2 regions of the Mycobacterium intracellulare ATCC 13950 genome follow, and region 2 is predicted to be linked to the other one. Evidence: riboswitches for the same ligand, from Rfam matches in the RefSeq annotation. Region 2 holds a riboswitch; the other holds the start of a gene.
What was found. A riboswitch is a leader RNA that binds a small molecule or an ion and turns the genes downstream of it on or off. The one in region 2 is predicted to bind magnesium.

Region 1 (5,008 bases), 2.0 Mb from region 2:
TGCTGGTTGAGCTCCACCATGCGGTCCCGGAATTCGGTGACCGCGACGAACCACGACGACACCGCCCGGTAGATCAGCGGATTGCGGCACCGCCAGCAGTGCGGGTAGGGGTGCTCGTAAGTTTCGTGGCGCACCAGCACCGCCCCGTTGGCCGCGGCGGGGCCGGTGCCGTTCTTCAGGTCGCGGATGATGTGCGGGTTGGCGTCAAAGACGTGCTGCCCCTGGTAATCCCGGACGCTGGCGTCGAATCGGCCCTTGGAGTCGACCGGCGTGACCGGCGCGATGCCGGCCGCCTCGCCGACCGCCATGTCGTCCTCGCCGTAGGCCGGCGCCATGTGCACGATGCCGGTGCCGTCCTCGGTGGTGACGAACTCGCCCGGCAGGACCCGAAACGCGTTGGGGGTGTCCACGAAATACGGGAACGGCGGCAGGTACCGGGTGCCGAGCAGGTCCGCGCCCCGGTAGGTGCCCAGCACCTCGGGCTCTTCGCCCAGCTCGCGGGCGTAGGCGGCCAGCCGCGCCTCCGCCAGCACGAAACGACGCTCGCCCACCCGCACCTGCACGTAGGTCACGTCGGGGTTGACGGCGACGGCGAGGTTGGACGGCAACGTCCAGGGCGTCGTCGTCCACACCAGCAGATGCGCGCCATCAAGCGAACCGCCCACCACCCGGAATCCGACGGTGAGCGCGGGGTCCTGGCGGCTCTGGTAGACGTCGTCGTCCATCCGCAATTCGTGGTTGGACAACGGGGTTTCGTCGCGCCAGCAATAGGGCAACACCCGGTAGCCCTCATACGCCAGGCCCTTGTCCCACAGCTGTTTGAACGCCCAGATCACCGACTCCATGTACGGCAGGTCCAGCGTCTTGTAGTCGTTGTCGAAATCGACCCAGCGCGCCTGGCGGGTGACGTAGGCCTGCCACTCGTCGGTGTAGCGCAGCACCGAGGCGCGGCAGGCGTCGTTGAAGGCGGCGATGCCCATGTCGTCGATTTGGGACTTGTCGGTGATGCCCAACTGGCGCTCGACCTCGAGTTCGGCCGGCAGCCCGTGGGTGTCCCAGCCGAATCGACGCTCCACCTTGTAGCCGCGCATGGTGCGGTAGCGCGGGACGATGTCCTTGACGTAGCCGGTGAGCAGGTGCCCGTAGTGCGGCAGGCCGTTGGCGAACGGCGGCCCGTCGTAGAACACGTACTCCGGCGAGCCGTCGCGGCGGGCGATGCTGGCGCGGAAGGTGTCGTCTCGAGCCCAGTAGTCCAGCACCTCGACCTCGAGGGCCGGGAAGTCGGGCGCCCCGCCCGCCGGCTTCGGGTATGTGTGCTCGGTCAAACGTCGTCTCCTGTGCCAGTCTCCAGGCCTGGGGACGACGACGCGCCGGCTGCGCGAGCGCCGCGGTACCACCCCGCTTGCCGCGCTCACGCGCGACCGCTCATCGAAGGCTGTGACGGGCCTACCCGTTCGGTTCTACTGAGCCGGAACGGCTGTTCTTCCGAAAGCTCCCCGGTGATGGCCGGATCGACGCCAATGGAACGATTCTACTGGCCCCGAACCTCGAGCACACCCACCCGCCACAGCGCCGCGTACACGTGGCGCAGCGGAATGCTGAGCAACCGGCAGGCCCCGTGGATCAGCGGGTCGCCGCCCGGGCCGAAGAGCGGGAAGTCGCTGCGGCGCGGCTCTTCCACGGGCTCGGGGACGTGGATTTCGGGGACGTCGCGTACCACCCTCAGGGTGCGGGCGGGCGCGACGGTGACGACGTCGTCGTAGAGAGCTGCGGTCATGATCGACTCCTAGAGGAGAATTCCAACGGGGACCAAAAAAGGACTGACGTGTCCCGTCCCGGGTGGGTTCCGATCTCAGAACGCTTGGCGGATAAGCACTTAGCGTGTGCGACGCCTCAGCCGAGGAGGTCGCGCCGGAGAACGGATCGGGACGAAACAGGGTTCGGACTTCGATCCGGACTATCGCAAGAACTCATGTGTCCCTCACCTCCTCGCGGTCGCGACGCATGCGGGGTCGCATGCGATCTAGGCGCAGCAAAAGGAGCAGAATCCGACGACCGCCGGAGATCCGCACCCCTCTCGTCAGAGCTTCGGCACCACACGACGTGTCCTGGCCTGGAAAAACCAAACCGGAAGCCACCTGGGCTCAACCCTTAAGCCGGGAGGAGCTGTCCTGACCCGGGGCGTCTTTCGACGTTCGGGGTCAGTGGCCTGTATTCGTGTAGACGCCTCACCTAACGAGGTGCTTACCCGACCGATAATGCACGAGCGGTCTGACGCGGTCAAATCCCTGGACAGCGTGTCCGCGATTCGTTACCGACCGGACCGCGATCACTTCTCGACCAGGCCGTCGAGCCGGCCGATCGTGTCGATGAATTCCTCGACCATGTCCAGCACCACCGAGCGCGTCGGGCGGACCCGATCGAGCGAGCCCACCACCTGCCCGACGAAGTAAGTCGCCAGCTCACGCGCCCTGGCACCGTCGTGGGCGGCGGCGGAATTGATGCGCAGCTGCGGCTCGGTGATCAGCGCGGTCTGCAACGGCATGCCCAGCGGGTCGGGGTTCTCCGGCCGGTCCCACTCCTCGGTCCAGGCGGTGCGCAGCATGCGCGCCGGCTTGCCGGTCATCGAGCGCGACCGCACCGTGTCCGAGGACGTGGCGGCCAGGAACTTCTCCTTGACCACGGGCACCGTCTCGGCTTCCTCGGTGGTCAGCCACACCGACCCGCACCACACGCCCTCGGCGCCCAGCGCCAGCGCCGCCGCGATCTGGCGGCCGCGGGCGATCCCCCCGGCGGCGAGCACCGGCACCGGGGCCACGGCGTCGACGACCTCCGGCACCAGCACCATCGTCGCCACCTCGCCGGTGTGGCCGCCCGCCTCGGTGCCCTGCGCGACGATCAGGTCGACGCCGGCGGCGGCGTGCCGCTGGGCGTGGCGGGTGGTGCCGGCCAGCGCGGCCACCAGCACGCCGGCGGCGTGGGCGCGTTCGACGAGGTCCGACGGGGGTGGGCCGAGCGCGCTGGCGATCAGCCGGATGTCGTGGTCGAAGGCCACGTCGAGCAGCGGCTGGTAGCTCTTGGGCGAGATGTTCAAACCGCCCACGGACGGGCGGGCGTCCCCGGCGGGCGCCGTCACGCCGTAGCGGGCCAGCAGGTCGTCGACGAACGCGCGATGCTCCTCGGGCAGCAGGGTCCGGGCCTGGTCGGTGTCGATCCCGCCCTGCTCGGCGCCGACGTATTTGGGCGGCAGCAGCAGGTCGACCCCGTAGGGCTTGCCGCCGGTCTGCTGCTCGATCCAGGTCAGCTCGCTGCGCAGTCGCGCCGGGCTGTGCGCGGTGGCGCCCAGGATGCCGAATCCGCCCGCGTTGGTCACCGCGGCCACCACGTCGCGGCAATGGCTGAAGGCGCAGATCGGGAATTCGACACCGAGCATCTCGGCGACCCTGGTTCTCATTGCCCGACGCTAAGAGTTCCCGCTTGAGAAGTCAATCGCTTACGGCCCTGTGCAATTCGCGCCGCCGGCTCAACCCTTGGGCCCGGGCGGCCGGCCGTCCGGAGGCCAGCTCGATACGCCGTCCTCAAGCGGCACCTCAAGGCTCTGCAGGATGGAGGAGACCATGCGCCACGCGCCGATGACCGTGACCAGCTCGACGAGAACCGTTGTGTCGCCGTCGAATTCGCGCTCGCAGGCCGCCCAGCTCGCGGCGCTGACCGCGCCGTCGCGCACCACGTCGTCGGTCGCCGCCAGCACCGCCCGCTCGGCGGGCCCAAACCCGGCGTAGTTCCGCCAATCTCGCACGCCGAGCAGGTCGTCACCCGGGACGCCGAGCCGGGACGCGACGCGCCAATGCTGCGTCCACTCGTAGTCGCACGCGGTCAGCCAGCCGATCCGCATGATCGCCAACTCGCGCAACCGCGCGTCGAGGGCGCCGTGCCAGAGCATGGTGGCGAGCAGGTCGTTGATGGCGCGCGCCAGCGGCGGATGGTTGAGCAGCACTTGGAAGATGCTCAGTTCGGCCATATAGTTGGGGACGGCCGCTTCGTCGGCGGCGGCTTTGGCTTCGTCCAGTGGCAGTTTGGGCAGGCGCGCTGTTGTCATCGGATGAGCACTCCTCTCCGGCGGCGGGACCGTCGCGTTCTACGGTCATGGTAGTCAGCGGGAGGCGTGGCGACGACGACTTCGGACACGGCGGCGAAATACGCTGCAGGCCAAAATATTTCAGAGCAGACCGAGCAACCGCAGGTCGGTCACGTATTTGACGATCACCGCCGCGGTGATGTGCGGGATGTCGTTATCGGGGCCGATTTTGGCTTCCTGCACCGCGGCGCGGAACCGTTCGGTCGGTCCCAGGCAGCCGCGCGCCGGGTCCGCCGGCGGCACGTGTTGGGCGTTGCGCAACTGCAGTAGCTGCAGCACCGACTGGTGGCGCTGGCGTTCCGGCAGGGCGTGCAGCGCGGTCTCCATCCGGTGCAGCCACTCCCCGAAGTCGTCGACCCGCTCGATCGGATAGCCGGCCTCGATGACCCAGTCGACGTACTCGTCGAGCCCGATGCCGTCGTCGTGCGGGTTCATCACGTGATAGGTCTCGAACCCTGCGGCGGAATCGCGGCCCACCTGGGCGCCCAGCGTGGTGATCGACTCGGCGACGAACTCGACCGGCAGGGCGTCGAAGTGCGCGCGTTGCCGGTTGCCGCGGGCGTCGAGCTGGTAGAACGAGCGCGGCGCGACGCCGCTGGCGACGACGCTGAACAGCAACCGGGTGAACATGTCGGACAGGTTGAGCTGGCCGGCGTAGGTGGTGTCGGCCAGGATCATGTCGCAGCGGAACACGCCGACGGGCAGCGCGCACAGGTCGTGGGCCTCGCGCAGCAGCACCTCGCCGGCCCACTTGCTGTTGCCGTAGCCGTTGCCGTAGCTGCCGTCGATCGTGCGGATCGGGCCGGCGACGCGGACGTCGGCGTCCTCGGTGAACGCGGCCGGCTCGATCTGGTCGCCGACGTTGGCGGT
Region 2 (5,008 bases):
ATGACCGCTGCAGCGGCGCGCGCCGTACGGTTCGACCGGTACGGGGGGCGTGAGGTGTTGTACGTGGCGGACATCGACATGCCCACGCCCGGACCGGGCGAGGTTGTCGTCGAGGTCCGCGCGGCCGGAATCAATCCCGGCGAGGCCGGCATCCGGGTCGGGGCGATGCACGAGAGGTTCCCGGCCACCTTTCCCTCCGGGGAGGGCAGCGACCTCGCCGGTGTCGTGACCGCGGTGGCGCCCGGGGTCACCGAATTTGCGGTCGGCGACGAGGTTTTGGGATTCAGCCTGCGCCGGTCCAGCCACGCGACCCACGCCGCCGTGCCGGTGGGTCAACTGATTCGTAAGCCCGCCCAACTCGGTTGGGAGACGGCGGGTTCGCTTTACGTGGCCGGCGTGACCGCGTACGCGGCCGTGCGCGCGGTGGCGCCGCAGGCCGGTGAGACGGTCGCCGTGTCGGCAGCCGCGGGCGGGGTGGGCAGCCTGGTGGTGCAACTTCTGGCGCTGCGCGGGGCGCGCGTGCTGGGCATCGCGGGCCCCGGCAACGCCGACTGGCTGCGCGCGCATGGCGTCGTCCCGATCGCCTACGGTGACGGGCTCGCCGGGCGATTGCGCGACGCGGCGCCCGACGGCATCGACGCGTTCATCGACTTGTTCGGCCCGGACTACGTCCAGCTCGCGGTGGACCTCGGCGTCGCGCCGGAGCGGATCAACACCATCATCGCCTTCCAGAAGGCCGGCGAGGTGGGCGCCAAGACCGAGGGCAGCATGGACGCCTCGACACCCGAGGTGCTCGCCGAGATGGCCGGCCTGATCGCCTCCGGCGCCGTCGACTTCGACATCGCCGCGACCTATCCGCTGGACCGGGTCGCCGACGCCTTCGCCGAACTCGAGCGACGGCACACCCACGGGAAAATCGTTCTGCTGCCTACCGACTCACAATGACGAGACCGGCCCGACGACCCCTGCCTGCACGATTTTGATGATGACGAACGCGACGGCGACCACGAGGTAGCCGCGCAGGGTGAACAACCCCGCCCGGCGCATCGGCGACATCGCGGGCCGGTCGAGCAGGGCCAGGTTCGGGGTGACCCAGCCGGCCCGGTCCTGGCGGCGCACGGCCCGCCGTTCGGCACGGGTGAGCGATGCGGCGTCGTCGAGTTCGTCGACCTGCTCCGGGTCCAGCCCGCCTCCGAGCGTGCGCACGATGGCTTCCGCCTCGGCCAGGCTGCGATGCCTGCGGCCGACGACGACCATCACCGCGCCGCCGGCGATGCCGACCGCGGCGCCGGCGGCGAGCCCGGTCTCTATGGTGGCGGTGGACAGGTCCGGGAAGAAGGTCGTCGCCGTTAACGCCAGGGACAACAGCACCAGACACCACACGATGCTCCACGCAACGATGTTCTGCCGCACCGTGTTCACCCACGGTCCCAACACCGCGCGGTCGTTGCACAGCAACACCAGAAACACGGTGGCCGAGGGAAGCAGCACGCCGGCGAGCGCCTGCACGCCCTGGGTCACCAGGCCCAGGACGTGGTCGGGGCTGAAGGACACCGCGGCCGACACCGCAAGCAGCACCGCGTAGCCGCCGTAGAACACCGGCGCCTCGCCGATCTTCCAGTGCAACGAGTGCCGCTTGCCCAGGGCGTCGCCGACGGCATAGGTGGTCGCCAGGCCGACGGCGTTGGCGCCGATCAGCGACGCGTCCAGCAGGATGATCGCGAACAGCGCCCCCACCGTGCCGCCCAGATGCCGCGACAACCCCGCGGCGACCGCTCCGGCGTCGGTGAAGTGCCCGGCGTCGGCGGTGCCCGCCATCCCGAAGGCCGTCACCGCCATCAGCGCCGTCGCCCCGACCATGACCACGACGATCCCGATCACCAAATCGGCCCGGCCGTAAGGGATCCAGCGCGCGGTGATGCGCTTGTCCACCACGTTGGACTGCTGGAAGAACAGCTGCCACGGCGCGACCGTCGTCCCCACGATCGCGACCACCAGCAGCAGCACGGTCGAGTTCAGCCCGCCGGGGAACTGCGGGATCAGCCCGGCCGCAGTCGCTTTCGGGGCCGGATGCGCCAGCAGCACCATCGGGATGATCAGCACGTTCACCGCGATCAACAGGAACATCAACCGCTCCCAGCGGCGAAACGAACCCCCGGCCACGACGGCGAACAACAGCACCGCGGCCGCTGGGACGGCGACGAACTTCGGACAACCCAAGAACCCGAGAGCCATTGACACACCGATGAATTCGGTGACGATCGTCAACGCGTTCAAGATCAGCAGGTCGCCGACGCTGAAGGCGCCCCAGAACTTGCCGAACCGTTCGAAGATCAAGCGCGCGTGACCCACCCGGGCGACCGCGCCCAGCCGCAGCACCATTTCCTGGTTCACGTAGAGCACCGGGATCATCAGCACCAGCGTCCACAGCAGGCCCATCCCGTAGTCCTGGCCGGCCTGGGCGTAGGTCGCGACGCCACCGGCGTCGTTGTCGCCGACCATCACGATCAGACCGGGACCGGTGATGACCGCCAGTGTCTTCAGCCGCCGCCAGCGGCCGGTCACGGTCCCGTCGGTGCGCCCGATGCGACCGAACGCGCCGACGATGTCGCCGACGTGCGCGGTGTCGAGCACCGTCGACGTCGGCGCCTCGGCGCTCGGGTTCTCCGCGGCGGCGGCCGTGCGGCCCGAACCCAGGCCACGGCCGCCGCCGGTGTGGATCGACGTCATCTGGTCCTCGCTGTACGAATCGCTCTCACCACGGGTGAGGGCATGCGGATGCACTCGATGCGCGGGACGAATCACCAGTGGTTGTCGGGGCGTCCCGACGCGTGCCCGCCCAGCGAGGCGGTGACCACAGCGATCGGCATCCGCGAGACGTACAGGTTGGCGCGCTCCTGCGGGGTCAGGTTGGTCCGCAGGTGCAGCTTGTCGGCCAGCAACCGGCCCGCGCGCAGCATCGACCGCCGGCGTCCCCGCGGAACAGCGGAAAAACGGTGCGTAACAACAAAAGCCATGATCTTCTCCTGCCAGGGGTCCGATCGGCATCGGCACTGTCCGTGGGACGTGTCAGCCGCGCAGGACCAAACGCAAGGTCAGGCGGCGGAAGGAATGCCGGAGCCGGATCGGGACAAAACGAATTTCGGATGCGGACTATCGCCGGGACTCATCTCGCCCTCACCTCCTCACGGCCGGGACACACGCGGGTGTCGTCACATTCACCTGAACGAGAGAGGCAGGAATGACCGACGGCACCAAAGCCGCCGGTCGCACCCCTCTCGTCGGAGCTTCGGCACTGCACGGCGTATCCGGAACGTTCCAGAAGCCACTTGGGCTCAACCCTTGGGTCCGGGAAGAGCTGTCCTGACCCGGGGCGTCTCTCGACGTTCGGGGTCAGTGGCCTGTATCCATGCAGACGCCTCACCTACCGAGGTGCTTGCGGAGTCCATAGTGGCACCGCGGCCCGGGCTCGTCAAACTCATTTGCGCTGAGCGTGGCGCCGTCGGCGGGCTCTAAGCGCCCACCCAGGCCGCACGCCGGGTTCGATTGCCCGCCTCCTCACTCGCGCCGTTCCGGCGCTCACCGTCGCCGGGCTAGGCTCGATTGCCCGGCTCCTCACTCGCGCCGTTCCGGCGCTCACCGTCGCCGGGCTACGCTCGGCGAGATGACCACAACGCTGCAGGATCCCCGGGTCGCATCGACGCTCGACCGCATGTACGCCGAGTCGAAGAACCAGATGTCGCTGTTGCGCGAGCGGCGTGGCACCTTCGATCAGCCGATGTCCGCCCAGGAGCGGGCCGACGCGATGAGCGAGTTCTACATCCCGGTGACGCCCGAAGCCGGCCGGCTGCTGTATTCGTTGGTCCGCGCCACCCGCCCGGCGACGGTCGTCGAATTCGGGATGTCGTTCGGCATTTCCGCCGTTCACCTGGCCGCCGCGGTGCGTGACAACGGGAGCGGCCGCGTCGTGACCACCGAGCTCAGCGCCGCCAAGATCGCGGCCGCGAAGAAGACGTTCGCCGAGACGGGCTTGGACGATGTGATCACGATCCTGGAGGGCGATGCGCTGAGCACGTTGAAAAGCGTGGACGGGGCGGTCGATTTTCTGCTGCTCGACGGTTGGAAAGATTTGTACCTGCCCGTGATCGAGCTGCTGGAGCCCCGGCTGTCCATGGGTGCGTTGGTCATCGCCGACAACGCCAGCTCGGCCGATATGGCCCCGTATCTCGACCGCGTGCGCGACCAGGCCAACGGCTACGTCAGCTTCAACTTCCAGGTCCGCGACAGCGACAGCATGGAGATCAGCTGCCGCACAGGCACTTAGCGGCTAGCGCAGCGACTCCTCGAGCCACGGCGTCAGCCACTTCACCCCTTCCGGGGTCAGGTGCACGCCGTCGCTGCGCACCTTGATGCCGTCGACCTTGGCGGTATAGACGCCGTCGGGGCACAGCTTCTTGTTCAGGTCGAGGATCGCGACGTTCGGGTGGTGGCTGACGGTCTTGCGCAGCATGGTGTTCCACAGGTTGACCCGGTCCGGCTGGTCCTCCGGATACAGCCGGCCGTCCGGCTTTTCACCGCCGCGGCTGTAGGGCACGGTCGCCACCACCACCCGCACACCGGTGGAGCCGGCGATGGTCAGCGCCCGCTCCAGCTCGCCGTTGAGGTAGGCGTCGAAGGTCGGGTCGCCGATGTGGGTCCACTGGCCCTCGTTGACGCGGTCCACGGTTTCCCAGCGGCCGATGATCAGCAGCGCGACGTCGGGTTGGTCCTGGGCGACCTGCCTGGCCCATCGGATCGGCCAGCCGTCGCACTCGGATCGCTGCTCGAGGGTTTGGCCCACATACCGGTACGGGGTGCCGCGCACCAGGCTGCATCCGATGACGGTGTGGTCGAGGAACGCGAATCCCGGCGTCGGCGGGAGGTAGTGCATCCACGTCCACCCGATCGAGTCCCCGAACACCGATACGGTGAACGGCCGGTTGGGATCCCGCGGCCGGCTTTCGCCGGG

Region 1: it holds a riboswitch for magnesium, as region 2 does, so the genes downstream of both, OCU_RS39900 (Rv1535 family protein) here and OCU_RS51245 (hypothetical protein) in region 2, are expected to answer to the same signal.

What each region holds. Positions count from the first base shown of each region.
Region 1 covers NC_016946.1:3,268,737-3,273,744, forward strand. The annotation lists gene ileS (isoleucine--tRNA ligase) at 1-1,325, opposite strand, end outside; gene OCU_RS39900 (Rv1535 family protein) at 1,532-1,777, opposite strand; M-box (ykoK) riboswitch at 2,066-2,247, opposite strand; gene OCU_RS39905 (NAD(P)H-dependent flavin oxidoreductase) at 2,330-3,454, opposite strand; gene OCU_RS39910 (carboxymuconolactone decarboxylase family protein) at 3,524-4,099, opposite strand; gene OCU_RS39915 (non-ribosomal peptide synthase/polyketide synthase) at 4,220-5,008, opposite strand, start outside.
Region 2 covers NC_016946.1:5,258,815-5,263,822, forward strand. The annotation lists gene OCU_RS49330 (NADP-dependent oxidoreductase) at 1-945, shown strand; gene OCU_RS49335 (NRAMP family divalent metal transporter) at 937-2,730, opposite strand; gene OCU_RS51245 (hypothetical protein) at 2,802-3,017, opposite strand; M-box (ykoK) riboswitch at 3,267-3,439, opposite strand; gene OCU_RS49340 (O-methyltransferase) at 3,665-4,324, shown strand; gene OCU_RS49345 (acyltransferase family protein) at 4,328-5,008, opposite strand, start outside.